Regions from separate parts of the Cupriavidus sp. 96C5-1 genome, predicted to be linked through region 2. Evidence: predicted binding sites of a transcription regulator. Region 2 holds the regulator's gene; the other holds the start of a gene.
What was found. The regulator FliA, encoded in region 2, starts transcription of late flagellar genes. The targets are predictions, from matches to a motif close to CTAAAGTTTNNNNNNNNNNNGCCGNTA.
Positions count from the first base shown of each region.

Region 1 (7,587 bases), on a different contig from region 2:
TGGATCCGCGAGCGCGAAGCCGACAGGTTGGTCACAGCCGAACCCAGGTTCGAGATGGCCGAGTTGAAGCGGTTCTGAACCGCACCCAGCGAGCTGCGCAGCTTGTCGACCGTGGACAGTGCCTTGTCGATCAGGGCCAGCGGGTTGGTGCTGCCCGAGCCGGTGAACTGGGCCGTTGCGGTGGCGGTGCCGGCGGTGCTCAGCTCGATTTGGGTGGCGTCCGTGACCGACGTGGTCGTCGAGCCGCCGTTGGCCTGGGCGCCAGCCTGCGTACCGGCGGACAGCGCGTAGTTGTTGCCGCCTTGGGTGATGAAAGCGACCGCAGCGCCGCTGGTGTCGGCACCGACCTTGACCAGCTGGCCAGCCACCGTGTTGCCGGTGTTGCCGTTGGCGGCATCGCCGATCTTCACTTGCACCTTGTTCAGGGTGACGTTGCCGGTGGCGGCGTCGACCGAAGCGGCGTAGTTGTCGTTGCCGTACTTGACCACGTAGTTGCTGGTGGCGTTGCCGGCGGTATCCAGCACGTTGTTCAGCGTCAGGGAGCTGGTGCTGACGGTCGAGCCGACGACGGCGGACAGCGCGTTGGCGGCCGAGGTCAGGTTGACGGCAACCGGTGCGGCGCCGGTGGAAGCGGCCACCGTGGTGATGGCGGAGCTGGTGCTCAAGGCGTTCTTGGCGACCGTGAAGCCGGTCATGCCCAGGGTCTTCGAGCTGATTTCCTGCAGGCTGATCGAGATGGTCTGGCCGTCTTGCGCGCCAACCTGCACGTTCAGCGGGGTTGCCGCAGACGACAGCACCTTGACGCCGTTGAAGTCGGTCTGTTGCGAGGTACGGTCGATTTCAGCCAGGCGCTGGGTGATTTCGTCCTGGATCGATTTCAGGTCGCTTGACGAGTTGCTGCCCGTTGCGGCTTGCACGGCCAGGGTACGGATGGCCTGCAGGTTGTTGTTGACTTCGTTCAGCGCGCCTTCGGTGGTCTGCGCCAGCGAGATGCCGTCGTTAGCGTTGCGCTGAGCCTGGCTCAGGCCGTTGATGTTGGCGGTGAAGCGGTTGGCGATGGCCTGGCCGGCTGCGTCGTCCTTGGCGCTGTTGATACGCAGGCCCGAGGACAGGCGCTGGATCGCCGTGTTCAGCGACGATTGCGACGAGCTCAGGTTGTTCTGAGTCATCAGGGACAGCGTATTGGTATTGATGGTCATTGACATGGTGAAACTCCTATTTTCTTACTAGGTTTTTGAACACGGAAGTATCCGAAACGTTAGCGACTCGTCTTGCCGCACGAACAATGCCAACGCTTCCCAGGTTATCGGAGTGATCAAACTTAAATTTATAGCCAGATTCCAAAAAAAATCTTGAATCTGATGAACCAGGCCAATCAAATTACGAATCTCCGTGACCACCTATATCGATTGCATTATCGATTTACTTTAACGTTACGCAGTAACGGATGCCAGCCTTGACTGAGGCGTCGCCTTGCCTACAAACTAGAAGCAGTGAAGCTAGATTTCTATTGGTATTGGCGTCACTAAACATCGACTTCACCCCCCTCTACCAAGAGGGGGGCTTTTTATGCCGGAATGCTGCCGCAGCAGGCGCCCGATGGAACGGGGCCGTGTTGGAAGAGCATGGTGAAGCCGACAGGAATCCGGAGATCGCAAAGGTCTTCCGGCAGCAGCCCAAGCGCGCCATCCTCGCTCCGCCCGGCACCAAAGGCGCCACCGGGGACGATGCGCGCCAGCGCGCATCCAGCCAACTTCGCAGTGTCAGGGATTTCCGGGATACGTTGCCGGCCCGGCGCAAGCTCGCACTGCGTGCCCGCGCCCGGCATCGCTATCGCACGGCGGCAGGACACCGTCCATGCCCGCCTTGGCGCGGGAAAACCGGCGTGTTTCCGAGGGCAGCTCGCCGAATGCATCGCGATACGCCTTGGCAAACAAGCCGAGGTGAGTAAAACGCCATCGCGCCGCCACTTCGGCAATCGTCGCATTGCCGGCACGGATGAGTTCATCGCGCGCGCCTTCCAGCCGGACCTGCTTCAAGTACGCCATGGGCGTCACGCCCCTGAACGACGCAAATCCGGTTTGCAGCGTGCGCACGCTGGCATGTGCCGCGCTGGCGATCTCCTCGACGCAGATGCTCTCCTGCGCATGGTCATGGATGAATTCGATGGCCGACCTGATATGGCGGGGCAACGGTCCCGGCGCCTTGCATTGCACCCGCTCGGTGTAGTTGTGGCGGAACATCTCGAGGAATACCCCCACGGCAACGTCGCGTACGCTCCCGGCGGTGGCCATCGCCATCGACGGCAGCACGCCGGCACCGGGGAGAGAACGCATGAACCGCATCACCGAAAGCGCCATCATGGCCCCCTCGGAAGTCGGCGATGCATCCGCCCCGAACACCACCGGGTACGCCACCGGCGCACCCAGCAGAGACGAGAGCCGCCGCCTCACATCGTGCCCGCCGATCGTCAGCAATTCGTAGCTGCCTGCATGCCATTGTCCGTTGCCAATGTCTTCCGGATTCAGGATGGCACAGGAAGGGGCCCGCCAGATTCGTTCCGATCGCCCGGTCCCGGCCCGGATCTCTCCCTCGTGAAGCATGACGAAGACGTATCCGTCTATCTTGTCCTCGAAACGAAATGCGGCGCCCGTGACGGTCCGGATCTGATGCGTCGCCGCGCCGCCGACCACGATCGAATCAATGCTGACGTCGATGCGCCCGCCGGCCCCGGGTCCGATGGCAACATTGCCGCAGACCGGCCGCAGCAGTTCGGCGAGCACGGCGGGATTGGTTACCGTAGTCCTTTGAGCATGCATCGCGGAATCTCGATCATGCAGAGAAGCACCAAGCCGCGGGGCCGCATTGCTTGCACTGTGACGGCCGTCCTTGCTCGCGCGGTTCATCATCTATTTCACGAAAAAAATATCATTGCGACGCAGTTACTTTTTCGAGAGATCCTGCTTGTCATGCAATCCGGTCGATACTCCCGGCAGGGCAGCATTGATGGCTGTCAACGGCAGTTTCAACACTGGACACCATCATGTCGCTCTCAAATTCCGAAAGACAAAGGAAGTACCGTATCTCGCGAATAGGCCCGGGAGGGGAATATGAGAGACTAAGCTGTCTCCTGCCGATCCCGGCCAAGAGGGACCTGGAGAGAATCTCCGGGTACATGGGACTCTCTTTTTCGGAAACGGTCCGTTACCTGGTTTCGCAGAAAAAAGAGGAATTGCTTGAAAAAATGGATGAGATAGAGAAAGAAAAATTCTATCAATGCATCGGCCCCGGAACCGGCCAGCCATAGTACATAGCGCTCCCTTGCCAGCATGGTTTCGATGCCATCGGCAAGGTTGATGCGCACATTCATCTCGGGCGATACGAGAGCACTCTCGAAAGCCAGGGTCTGGCGAGCCGGAAAGGCAGCCGGCGCGCCGATGCAACGCCGGCACGGCCGATCCGCCAGGGCTTTCGTCCGCTTCCGGCGGCTGGTTGGCAAAGGGCCCGCCTCGGCACGGTTGGCTGCCCCGCAAAGCGAGGCGAGACATACGGCCCGAAACCCTGAAAGAAGCCCCTGCCATGGAGGCCATACGGCCGCTGGAGGCCGGTCGCTGGTGCTTTCACGATTGAACAACGTCCCTGTCGCATAAGACGGCGTAACCGGTCTCCGGCCTTGCCACCGTATTTCCTGATCCGTGACTTGCGGTCTTGCCTGCCCCTGACCCGGGTGCGGCATGGCTGCTACAAGCACGGCTGTAGCCGGGTGGATTCTGGCCCACCCGGTAACATTTTGTAATGTTTACTAATGCATTGTAATGCGAGAGTGACAAAACATCTACAAATGGGGGGATTGTATCGATTTTGTTACAAAAAGTGATGAAACATCCGCATTGAGGACGGCATGCGCCGGGCAAAGTCGGGCTAGCGGATCACCTTGGCCATCTCGGCATTGAGCCGGTTGACGATCTCCTTCGGCGTGGCGGCGGGCGCCGGTACACGCCAAACCGGAAGCGATATCGCACCCTTCCAGCCCCGCTTGCCTGCGGCGTGCGGCGGCTGATTTCGGCTGCCTTTGCGCGCTTCGGGCGAGTACGCGGCAGGGACTTGCCGACCCGGAAGGCCGCAGGCCTCTTCTTGTCGATGCCCCTTTCAGCCCGGCACCGGATGCAGTGCCGCGCTCTCGACCTCCGCCAGCCACAAGACCAGTTGCCACCAGTCCGCCGCAACGCTTGCGCCCGGCCCGCCGCCGAGCCCGGCAAGGGCGGCTTCCATGCGCTGCGCGGTCCCTTCCAGCCCGGCACGCGCCAGCGCGGCGGATAGTTCGCGAGCTCGCTCGGCCGCCGTCGGACGCTGGTTGCGCAAACCCTCGCGCAGCCATTGCGCCAGCAACGCCAGCGCGTTGCTGGCCAGCGCCGCATGGGAAGCCGGAGGCGGCGCGATGCCAGCCGGTAGTGTCGTGGCGTTGGCGGCTTGCGCCGCCAGCACCACGGCCCGAGCCTGCGTCATCACGGCCAGCGGCTCCATTTCCAGCGCGCCGCCGAGCACGCGCACGGTACCCGCCACGCGCAGCACAGGATCGCCGCCCGCCTCGGCGGACCGCAACAGCCCTGCCAGCGCATCCACCGCACCCGGCATGCCGCTGCTGTGGCGGCAACGCAAAAGGCAGCACTGGCCTTCGGCGTCCATCAGGCTGGCGTGCAGGGTCTGCGCCGCGGCGTCCCAGCCCCAGTGCGCGACGTCCGCCACCGACAGCACGTGCAGGTGCTGGATGGCCTGGCGCGGCAACAGGCAGGACGGCGCGGCTTGCGCCAGGTGGCGGCGCAACGACGCCACCGTGGCGAAGGCCAGCGGCGGCCGCAGGTCGTTCCAGGCCTGCGGCGACAGCGGCAGCACATTGGTCTGGCGCGTGCCGCTGCCGATCTCCAGCAAACCGTTGGCGCGACGCCGCGCCGCACGCGTGACCACCTGGCTGGCGGCCAGCTTGCCCAGCGGGTTGCCCACGATGCGCCGCTGCGCGAGCGGCACCGCAGGCGCGGCAGCCTCCGCCTTGGGCCAGCTGCGCTCCAGCGCGACCACGCCCATGGTGTCGGGATCCGCGAAGGCGATGGCGGCCCCGCAGGCGGCGCCGGGATGGCCGCCGTCGTCCCACATCGCCGCGCCCAGGGAAACCAGCTTCAGGTGGTCGAGCGTAACTTCGCCCTTGATGCCAAGGCCGAGGATCTGCCGCGCGGGCAACAACGGCTGGGGCTGGCGCGCGGTGCCGGTGCCGTCGGCCGCGTCGGCCGCCCATAGCGCGGCGGCCAGCCGGCCTTGCAGGCCCGCCAGCGCATCGAGCAGCCGGCGCGGATCGTAGCGGGCGCTGCGGTTGTCCTGGTCGCGCAGCTGCGCCGCCAGCGCGTCGACGTCGGCGCTGACCCAGGCCGCGCCGAGATCGGCGGCCAGGCTGCGCACCAGCCCCAGGCGCGGGGCCAGCGCCAGCGGCGCCTGGGCGGAGCCCTCGGCCCATAGTTGTCCGGCCAGCGCATCCACCGCTGCGGCCAGGGCACGCAATACCCGCGCATCGGCCAGGCGTGCGGCGGCGTCCATGCCGTCCGGCTCCGGCGGCACGATCTCCACCGTGGCATCGGTCTGGCCGGGCTGGCGCGCAGCCGCCGCGCGGAACGCCCAGACCGCCAGCGCCACGTGGGCGCAGCCGCCGCCCTCCTGGCAATCGCAGCGGGCATGGCCAAGGCTGTGGCGCGAGAAAAACCGCACCGTGCACATCGGCAGATGGGCGGTGGGCGCTGGCGCCTGCGCGCGCCAGCCGGCCAGCTTCGCCACCGGCCGTGCGCGGGCCAGCTCCACGGCCTGGCGCAGGGTGGCCGGACGCAGCGCCGCCTGCAGCGCCGCATCGTCGAAGTCCGCCGGCGACCATGGGCCGCCTGCCGGCGTCCCGGCCTCGGCAACGGTGTCGCTGCTCGGGGCCGGCTGGCGGTCCGCGTTGCCACCCGGGCTGTCGCTGGTGCTTTCGTCCAGGCCGGCGCGCGCGCCCTCGCCCGCAACGGCGGCGGTATCGTGCGCCGGCTGAGCGGCACCGGCGCCATCGCGACAAGACTGCTGGTAGGCCAGCACCAGCAGGATGCGGTGGCGGCACAGGCCCGAGGCGATACAGCTGCAGGCCGCATCGCGCAGCGAGCGGCCCGCGGCAAGGCTGGTCCGGGTGCCATCGGCATAGGTGGCGTGCAAGGTGCCGTCGGCATCCTGCGCGAGCGCGGGGGCCTTGCCTTCGGCCATCTCCTTCTGCGCGCGCTTGACGAAGCCGGCGTTGGCCAGCGCAACCAGCGCCTCGGGCGTCAATTCAAGCAGGTCGGCGCGATCCGCCTTCATGACGCGTCCCTCGATACGTTCTTCGACATGTTCTTTCCTGCGCACGCCCGCGGCATCGTCTTCATGCGGCCAGCCCCCCGGGCACCTGCCCGCCCGCCTTGCCGGCCACCTTCTCGGCCAGCCAGGCCGCCAGCTCGCCGGGCGTCATCGCCGCCACGTGAGCGCCTTCGCGCACCAGGCGCGCCGCCAGCGCGCGGTTGTACACCGGCTCGGCGCGCGCATCCAGCGCCGCCAGTCCAAGCACGGTCGCGCCCGCGCCGACCAGCGCCTTGACCCGGCGCACCAGTTCGTACTCGCTGCCGCCCTCGTAAAAGTCGCTGATCAGCACCACGATGCTGCGCGACGGGGACGATATCTGCCCCTGGGCATAGGCCACGGCACGCGCGATATCGGTGCCGCCGCCGAGCTGCACGCGCATCAGCAGCTCCACCGGGTCGGCCACGTCGGCGGTAAGATCCACCACCGCGGTATCGAACGCCACCAGCCGCGTGCGCATGCCCGGCAGGTGCCACAGGCAGGCGGCCATCACCGCGGCATGGATCACCGAATCCACCATCGAGCCGCTCTGGTCGACCAGCAGGATGATGTCCCATTTCTCGGCGTGGCTGCGCACGCGGCTGAAGAAGGCCGGCGCCTCGACGAACAGCTTGCCGCGCTGCGGATCCCAGCGGTGCAGGTTCTCGCGCAGCGTGCGGCGAAAATCGAAATTGCGGGCGATGCGCACGCGCGAGCGGCGGCGCCGGTCGCGCGTGCCGGAGAAGGCCTGGCGCACTTCGGTGGCGAGCTTCTCCATGATGCGCCGCACTACCTCCGCCACCAGCTTGCGCGCCGCGGCCAGCACCTCGGGATTCATCAGGTGCTTGGTGTGCAGCACCGCGCGCAGCAGCGCCGCGGACGGCTCGATGCGCTCCAGTACTTCGAGGTTGGTCACCACTTCGTCGATGCCGTAGCGCTCCACCGCATCCTGCTCCAGCCGCTCGATCACCTCGCGCGGGAACAGGCGGTGAATCTCGTTGATCCAGTCCGGCGTGTTCAATTGCGACGCGCCGCCGCCGCCGCGGCGCTCGCCGCGCTGTGCAAGCTCCGGGTCGCGGCCGTAGAGCCAGTCGAGCGCGGCATCGGCCGCGGCGGCATCGGCATCGAGTTCGCCCAGCGCGGGCTGGGCAGCCTCGCCCAGCAGCAGGCGCCAGCGTTGCAGGGGATCGGGCAGGTGCAGGCTCA
Region 1 is NZ_JBYOJU010000024.1:103,826-111,412, forward strand. Features, by position in the region: gene AC3FOF_RS24300 (FliC/FljB family flagellin) at 1-1,205, opposite strand, end outside; gene AC3FOF_RS24305 (helix-turn-helix transcriptional regulator) at 1,764-2,783, opposite strand; gene AC3FOF_RS24310 (hypothetical protein) at 3,119-3,499, opposite strand; gene AC3FOF_RS24315 (SWIM zinc finger family protein) at 4,150-6,366, opposite strand; gene AC3FOF_RS24320 (VWA domain-containing protein) at 6,428-7,587, opposite strand, start outside; gene AC3FOF_RS24325 (DUF5682 family protein) at 7,585-7,587, opposite strand, start outside.
Region 1: the regulator FliA is predicted to act here: its motif matches at 1,305-1,331, upstream of AC3FOF_RS24300 (FliC/FljB family flagellin).

Region 2 (7,587 bases):
CAATGCCGTTCGCGCCGGTAGCGTCAGCAGTTCATTAGAACTGACGCGCCCACCACGAATCCGCAACGTCCCCAAGCCCGACACGCCAGCCCCCCTGCAAGGGGTCGCTTTCTTTTGGTTACTTTTCTTTACGAGTAAAGAAAAGTGACACCTCCATGTGCCCATGAGCCCGACACCACTCCGCCTTTAGGCCCTGCAGACCTGAATCAGGTCCCTACAAACGCAAAAGGACCCTCCAGGCGCCAAGAAAGCATCCATCAGCCCCCCCCAAAAACCACTATCGAAAATTCACCGTCACCTGATTCGCCTGCCCCAGCAACACCGGCGTCAACGCCCCCCGCCCCGGCACCTGAAAAGCAAAAACAAACCCCTTCGTAGCATCGTCGCCGCGAAAGGCCTCGGTAAGCCCCTCCGCCCCTGCCAGCAGCACGCAGCGCTGCGCATTGCAGAGATAGGCCTGCAGTTCCCGCGGCGGCGACGGATTGAAGCTGTAGCGCCACCGCACCGTCGTGATCTCGCCTTGCGACTGTGGCAGGTAGCCAGTCGGCGCGATCGGCGTGGATACCGCACGCGCCCCTTTGCCATACAGCGCGGGGCCGCCCACGGAGGCGGTCCAGGAATGGAGCGCGGACACATCCGGCGCCGCCCACGCCTGGCAGCAGGCATAGGCCAGGACCGCTGCGGCGGCGCAATGGCGGCGCAAAGTCATAGCAGGCCGCGCAGCTGCGAGCGCAGGCGCGTGATGGCCTGGCTGCGGATCTGGCAGACCCGCGATTCCGTCACCTCCAGCACGGCGCCGATTTCACGCAGGTTGAGTTCCTGGTCATAGCACAGCGACAGCACCAGTTTCTCGCGCTCGGGCAGGCGTTCGATGGCGCGGATGAGTGCTTCGCGCATGCCGCTTTCCATCAGCACGGTGAGCGGATTGCCATCGTCGCTGACGCTCAGGTGCCGGTCGAGGAAATCCTCCTCGCCGGAGCGTTCGAAGTCCTCGTAGTGCAACAACTGGCAACCGTAGACCTCGTTGAGCAGTGTCTGGTACTCGTCGAGCGGCAGGTCCAGCTCCTGTGCCACCTCGGAGTCCAGTGGCGCGCGGCCCAGCGTCTGCTCCAGGCCGCGTATGGTGCGCTCGATGCGCCGCGTGAACTGCCGCAGGCTGCGCGATTGCCAGTCGTTGGCGCGTACCTCGTCGAGCATGGCGCCGCGGATGCGCTGGCTGGCGTAGGTCTCGAAGCGTGCACCATGGGTGTCTTCGTAGCGCTTGGCGGCGTCGAGCAGGCCGATCATGCCGGCCTGGATCAGGTCGTCGAGCTGGACGCTGGCGGGCAGCTTGGCCGCCAGTTGCAGAGCGATGCGACGCACCAGGGATGCATGCGCGGTCACGGTATCGGTCTGTTCGAGCTTTCCCTGAATCGTGTACATAATGGAATTCTCGTGAGTCCTGGCTTGGCTTGCCGGCCCCGGCGCTAGGCCAGGGCCGTGGCTGACGGCGCCGTCGGCGCCGTCAGGGTTGAACGGGAACCGGTGGCCAATGGCCAGGCCGCAATGCTCAATGCAATGCGGCGCAGCGCGGCGGTGGCGGGTGCGGCGGGAAAGGCCTCGACCACGCAGCGGCCCAGCGCGGCGCTGCGCCCGACCAGCGGGTCGGACGGCAGGCTGCCGGCGGGGCTCGCGTCGACGCCGAGATACTGGCTGGCGGTGCGCGCCAGGTTACCCAGCACGGCGCCGGCGGCGGACTCGCTGGCGGCGGCGTTGATCACCAGGTGGAAGCGGCGGCAGGCATACAGGTGGTTCATCCGCTTGATCGCGGCGTAAGCGGCCTTGATCGAGTCCGGCTCCGCGCGCAGCACCACGACAAGGTTGTGCGCCGTGCCGGCAAACTGCGACAGGCCACCGTCCGCCTCACTGCGGGCATCGCTCACCACGGTGCGAAAGGCGCTCAGCGCCTGCGGGTCGCCGCTGGCTTGCGGGCTGCCGGGCAGTACCGCGATAGCCCCGGCAGGGCGCTTGCCCAGCGCCGCTTCCAGCGTCAGCGCGCCACCCAGCACGGCGGCCAGGGTGCCCTCCGGGCTCGCGCCGGCCAGCCGGGTGGCGCGCGCGCCGAAGCGATCCTCATCGATGAGCAGCACGCGCTCGCCTTGCAAGGCAAGCGCGTTGGCCAGGCCCAGCGCTACCGTGGTGGCGCCGGCGCCGGCATCGCTCGCGACCACCGCGATGCGGCGCGTGGCGCGTGGCGCCAGCATGCGCCGCAGGCTCTCCGCCTGGTCGGAGGCGAGTAGATTCACGGCTTATTCCCCCTGCACCTGCGCCAGCGGCCGGAACGTGCGGCTATGGCTCATGCTCGCTTCGAGCAAGCCACCGGCGTCGTTGGCGCGAGCACTTTCCGGCTGGGTTTCCGGCGCGGCGGGCATGGTGGCGCGATGACCCCGGGCCGGATAGTTCTCCAGCACGTCGAGCAGGGCCAGCAGACGCCCCATGCCCTCCACCAGCACGGCTGCACCCGGCGTCTGGCGGGCCGGCGCACGGCCGGACAGACGCGCGAGGAAGGCCGCGGCCGTGCCCTCGGCTGCCAGTTCCAGCCGCAGCGCGGCCAGGCCCATCTGCAGCGCCAGCAGCCGGGCGCAAGCCTGGACCTCGGCCTGCGCGGACCCGGTGCCGCCGTCTTGCCGCTCTGCGCCCTGGCCAAGATGGTCCAGCGCATGGCGCAGCGTGCGCAGTTGCGCTTCGCCGGCCTCGGCCCAACGGGCCCAGCGGGCCAGCTGCGCGCCTTCGGCCGACAGCGCCGGATCGCACAGCAGGTAATTCACCGCGAGGGTCTGACCGTTCTCGCGATCGACCACGCGCGACACCAGCAAGCCTGCCTCGATGCCTGCCTCGGCAGCGCCGCGCGTGCCGCGGGCCTGACCCTCGAGCACCCGCACGGGGCCCTGGGCGATCCACTGCACGGCATCGCTGCCGCGGTAGTCGATATCCTCTACCGCGTGGAAGGTCAGCGTTTCGGCCAGCGCGTCGAGCTTGGCGGCCGCGCCGCCGCTGGCCACGCGCGTGGTCTTGCGGGCGGCGGCGAACCAGCGCTCGCCAGCTTGCTGCCAGCGCGCCAGCGCGGCGGCACCTGGCATGGCGTCCAGCACATGGACCACGGTACGGGCTGCGGCGATGGCAGCGCACAGGTTAGCGGCATCCGCCTCCCAGCCACCCTGGGCGGCTTGTAGCGAGGGGCCCACCCGGCCCGCCGGCGCGGCGGCAGCGGCCAGCGGCAGGCCGTCGCGATCCGCCAGCCACAAGGTGTGCTGCCAGGGGCGCGGGGCGCGGCGGCCCGCCGCCGGCGTGGCCACCGTGGCGCTCAGCGCCAGCACGAAACGATCGCAATGGCGGCCCAGGTCGCGGCACGCGGCCTCGCGCACCTGCTGCGCCATCAACCGCGGCGAAGGCGTGCTCTCGGCACGCTGCTGCCACAGGGTACGGGCCAGATCGAAGCCATAGCTGCCCGCGTTCAGCCGCTCGACGCAATCGCCCACCGCATTGGCGCTGTCGGTGAGCGAGCGCAGCATGCCATCGGCACCGCCGGAGCCCGCGCCACGGGCGGTGTCGCTGTCGTCCTGCGGCGGCATGGCGCGCCGCGCGGCTTCGGCGTCGGCAAAGACCGAGCCGCGGCGCGGCGTCTGGAAGGCGCGCTCCACCAGAGCCGCGCCGCTGGCGAGCTCGAGGTGCTCGGGCACGCGCTGGCCGGTGGAGGCGTAGTAAACCGGCAGGCGGTGCCGGATCACCACATCGAGCACGGAGCCCAGGTGCGTGGCTTCATCCAGCTTGCTGACAATGCATCCGTCGATACCGCCGTCCGGCGTGGCGTCATGACGATAGGCATGTACCACCTCATTGAGCGTGTCGCCATGGCTGGCGCCGTTGAGCAGGAGGATGCGCTGCACAGGCGCCTGCACGCCGGCCAGCATGGCGATCTGCTCGGACAGGTTGCGGTCGCGCTGGCTCATGCCGACGGTGTCGATGATCACCAGGTGCTTGTCGGTCAGCGCCGCCAGCGCGAAGCGCAGGTCGGCCGCATCCTTGACCGCGTGCACGGGCACGCCAAGGATGTCGCCGTAGATGCGGAGTTGTTCGTGCGCGCCGATACGGAAGGTGTCGGTGGTCAGCAAGGCCAGGCGTTCCGGGCCGTGCTTGAGCACGAAGCGCGCGGCCAGCTTGGCCGTGGTGGTGGTCTTGCCCACGCCGGTCGGTCCGACCAGGGCCAGTACGCCGCCCTGGGCGAACAGCGCATCTTCGTCGTTCAGCACCGGCACCTTGCGTGCCAGTTCCTGGCGGATCCAGGTCATGGCGGCAGGCCGGTCGTGGCCCAGCGGAAGATGGCCAAGCAGGGTGCGCGCGAGTTGCCCGGAGAAGCCAGCGGTCACCAGCCAGGTAAACAACGAGTCGCGCAGCGGATCGCCGCCCATCGACGGCAGGCTATGGGTGCCCACGCCGGAGAACTGCCGCTCCATCATGGCGCGCATGGTCTGCAGTTCGCCACGCAGGTCGCCCAGGGCGCCGTCGACGGCAACCGCGGCGGGCGGTGGCGCGAAGACAGGCGCACTGCTGGAGATGGCGCCGAGATCGGTATCGCGCATGGCGACAATCTCCACGCCACCTTCAACAGTGCGGTTGGACAGCACCACGGCGTCCGGCCCCATCGCCTCGCGCACCTGGCGCAGGGCCTCGCGGCCATTGGCCGCCACGAATTTAGCTACGCTCATTCTGCGAAACCCCTCACGCTGCGCCACCGATCATTGCGGTGATCCTGATATTTCGGTTGTCCGGCACCTCGGCATGCGAGAGCACCTTGAGCTGGGGCATGGTCCGGCGCAGGAAGCGCGCCAGCAGCGGCCGCAGCGGATGCGGCACCAGCAGCACCGGATCCAGCCCCAGTTGTTCCTGCCGTGCGACCGCACCCTGCGTCTGCTGAAGCAGGGCGTCGGCCAGGCCCGGTTCGATGCCGCCGCCGTTAGTGAGCGCTTGCGACAGCACACGTTCAAGCCCGGCGTCGAGGCCGATGACCTGGAGATCGGCACCGTTGGGGAACCACTGCTGGGTAATGGCGCGCCCCAGCGCAATCCGCACCAGCGAGGTCAGTTCGTTCGGATCGCTGATCTTGGGCGCATGCTCGGCCACCACATCCAGCACGGTGCGCATGTCGCGGATCGGCACGCTTTCGTCCAGCAGGTTCTGCAGGATCTTCTGCAGCGCCGTGAGCGTGATGACCTTGGGCACCAGGTCCTCGGTCAGCTTGGGCGATTCCTTGGCGATGCGGTCGAGCAGCGCCTGCACTTCCTGCCGGCCAAGCAACTCGGCCGCGTGCATGTGGATCAGGTGATTGAGGTGAGTGGCTACTACCGTGCTGGCGTCCACCACGGTATAGCCAAAGGTCTGCGCCTGCTCCTTGAGGCCGCTCTCGATCCATACGGCGGGCAGGCCGAAGGCCGGGTCCCGGCCCGGCGTGCCCGGCAGCGCGCCGGAGACCTGGCCGGGGTTGATCGCCATCCACTGCCCGGGTGCCGCCTCGCCGCGGCCGATTTCCACGCCCTTGAGCGTGATGCGGTAGGCGTTGGGCTTGAGTTCGAGGTTGTCGCGGATATGCACCACCGGCACCAGGAAGCCGATCTCCTGCGCCACCTTCTTGCGAATGCTCTTGATGCGGCCGAGCAGTTCGCCGTGCTGCGCGCGGTCCACCAGCGGGATCAGGCGATAGCCCACCTCCATGCCCAGCGGATCGACCAGGGTGACGTCGTCCCAGGTGGCTTCGGTCGACTCGGGCGCCGCAGCCGGGGCGCGCTCCTCGCGCTTCTTTTCCTGCGCCACCGTCTGGTCGCGCCGCGCCACGAACCGGCCAAACCAGATCAGCGCCCCGGCGAATACCAGGAAGGCAAAGTGGGGCATGCCCGGGATGAGGCCCATCATGCCGATGATGCCGCCGGTCAGGTAAAGCACGCGCGGGTTGGAAAACAGCTGTCCGGTCAGTTGCTGGCCGACGTCCTGCTCGTTGGAGACCCGCGACACGATCACACCGGCTGCGGTGGAGATCACCAGTGCGGGAATCTGCGCCACCAGGCCATCGCCGATGGTCAGCAGCGTGTAGTTGCGCACCGCGGTCGAGAAGTCCAGGTCGTGCTGCAGCATGCCCACCACCATGCCGGCGCCTACGTTGATGAACATGATCAGCAGGCCGGCGATGGCGTCTCCGCGCACGAACTTGCTGGCGCCGTCCATGGCGCCGTAGAAGTCCGATTCCTGCGAGACCTCGGCGCGGCGCTTCTTGGCGCCGTCTTCATTGATCAGGCCCGCGTTGAGATCGGCGTCGATCGCCATCTGCTTGCCGGGCATGGCGTCGAGCATGAAGCGCGCGCCCACCTCGGCGATACGCCCCGCGCCCTTGGTGATCACCATGAAGTTGATCACCACCAGGATGGCGAACACCACGATACCCACGGCGAAGTTGCCGCCCACCAGGAAGTGGCCGAAGGCCTCGATCACCTTGCCCGCGGCATCCGGCCCGGTGTGGCCTTCCAGCAGCACGACGCGGGTCGAGGCCACATTGAGCGACAGACGCAGCAGCGTCGAGAACAGCAGCACGGCAGGGAAGGCGGCAAAATCGAGCGCCTTCTGGGTGTACATGCCCACCAGCAGCACCATGATCGACAGCGCGATATTGAAGGTGAACAGCAGGTCCAGCACAAAGGGGGGCAGCGGCAGGATCATCATGCCGAGGATCATGATGATCAGCAGCGGGCCTGCCAGGGCCTTCATCTGGCCGCCTGCCCGTGCTCCGGGCAGGTTGAACAGCGAGGTCAATGCGTTCATGCGTGACTTTCCGGTACGGCAAACTCGTCCGGCACCGACAATCCGGAGGGGGCATCCGGGTGCGGGCCGTTGGTGTGGTGCCAGTGCTTCAGTTGATAGACCCAGGCCAGCACTTCGGCCACGGCTGTGTACAGGCCCGCCGGGATTTCCTGGCCGAGATCCACGTGACGGTGCAGCGCGCGCGCCAGCGGCGGTGCCGACAGCAAGGGCACGCCATGCTCGGCGGCGATCTCGCGGATGCGGGCGGCGATGGCTTCGCTACCCTTGGCCACCACGCGCGGCGCGCTCATGCGGCCTTCTTCGTAGCGCAAGGCCACCGCGAAGTGGGTCGGGTTGGTCACCACCACGTCGGCCTTGGGCACCTCCGACATCATGCGGCGGCGCGCCATGGCGCGCTGCTGCTGACGGATGCGGCCCTTGACGTGCGGATCGCCCTCGCTCTCCTTGTGCTCCTTCTTGACCTCCTCCTTGGTCATGCGCAGCTTCTTGTAGAAGGTCCAGTATTGCCAGGGCACGTCGAGCGCCGCCACCAGCACCAGCGAGGCCGCCACCATGGCGGAACAGCTCATCACCAGTTCCAGCATGTGCAGCAGGGCTTCATGCACCGGCGCGCTCATCAGCGCGACGGCTTCCGGCAAGCGCCGCCACAGCACCCAGGCGGCCACGCTGCCGACCAGCAACGCCTTGGCGATGGCCTTGACCAGTTCCACCAGCGATTGCGCGGAGAACAGGCGGCCCAGG
Region 2 is NZ_JBYOJU010000082.1:12,381-19,967, reverse strand. Features, by position in the region: gene AC3FOF_RS43360 (flagellar protein FlhE) at 278-709, opposite strand; gene AC3FOF_RS43355 (RNA polymerase sigma factor FliA) at 706-1,422, opposite strand; gene AC3FOF_RS43350 (MinD/ParA family ATP-binding protein) at 1,467-2,285, opposite strand; gene flhF (flagellar biosynthesis GTPase FlhF) at 2,289-4,745, opposite strand; gene flhA (flagellar biosynthesis protein FlhA) at 4,759-6,846, opposite strand; gene flhB (flagellar biosynthesis protein FlhB) at 6,843-7,587, opposite strand, start outside.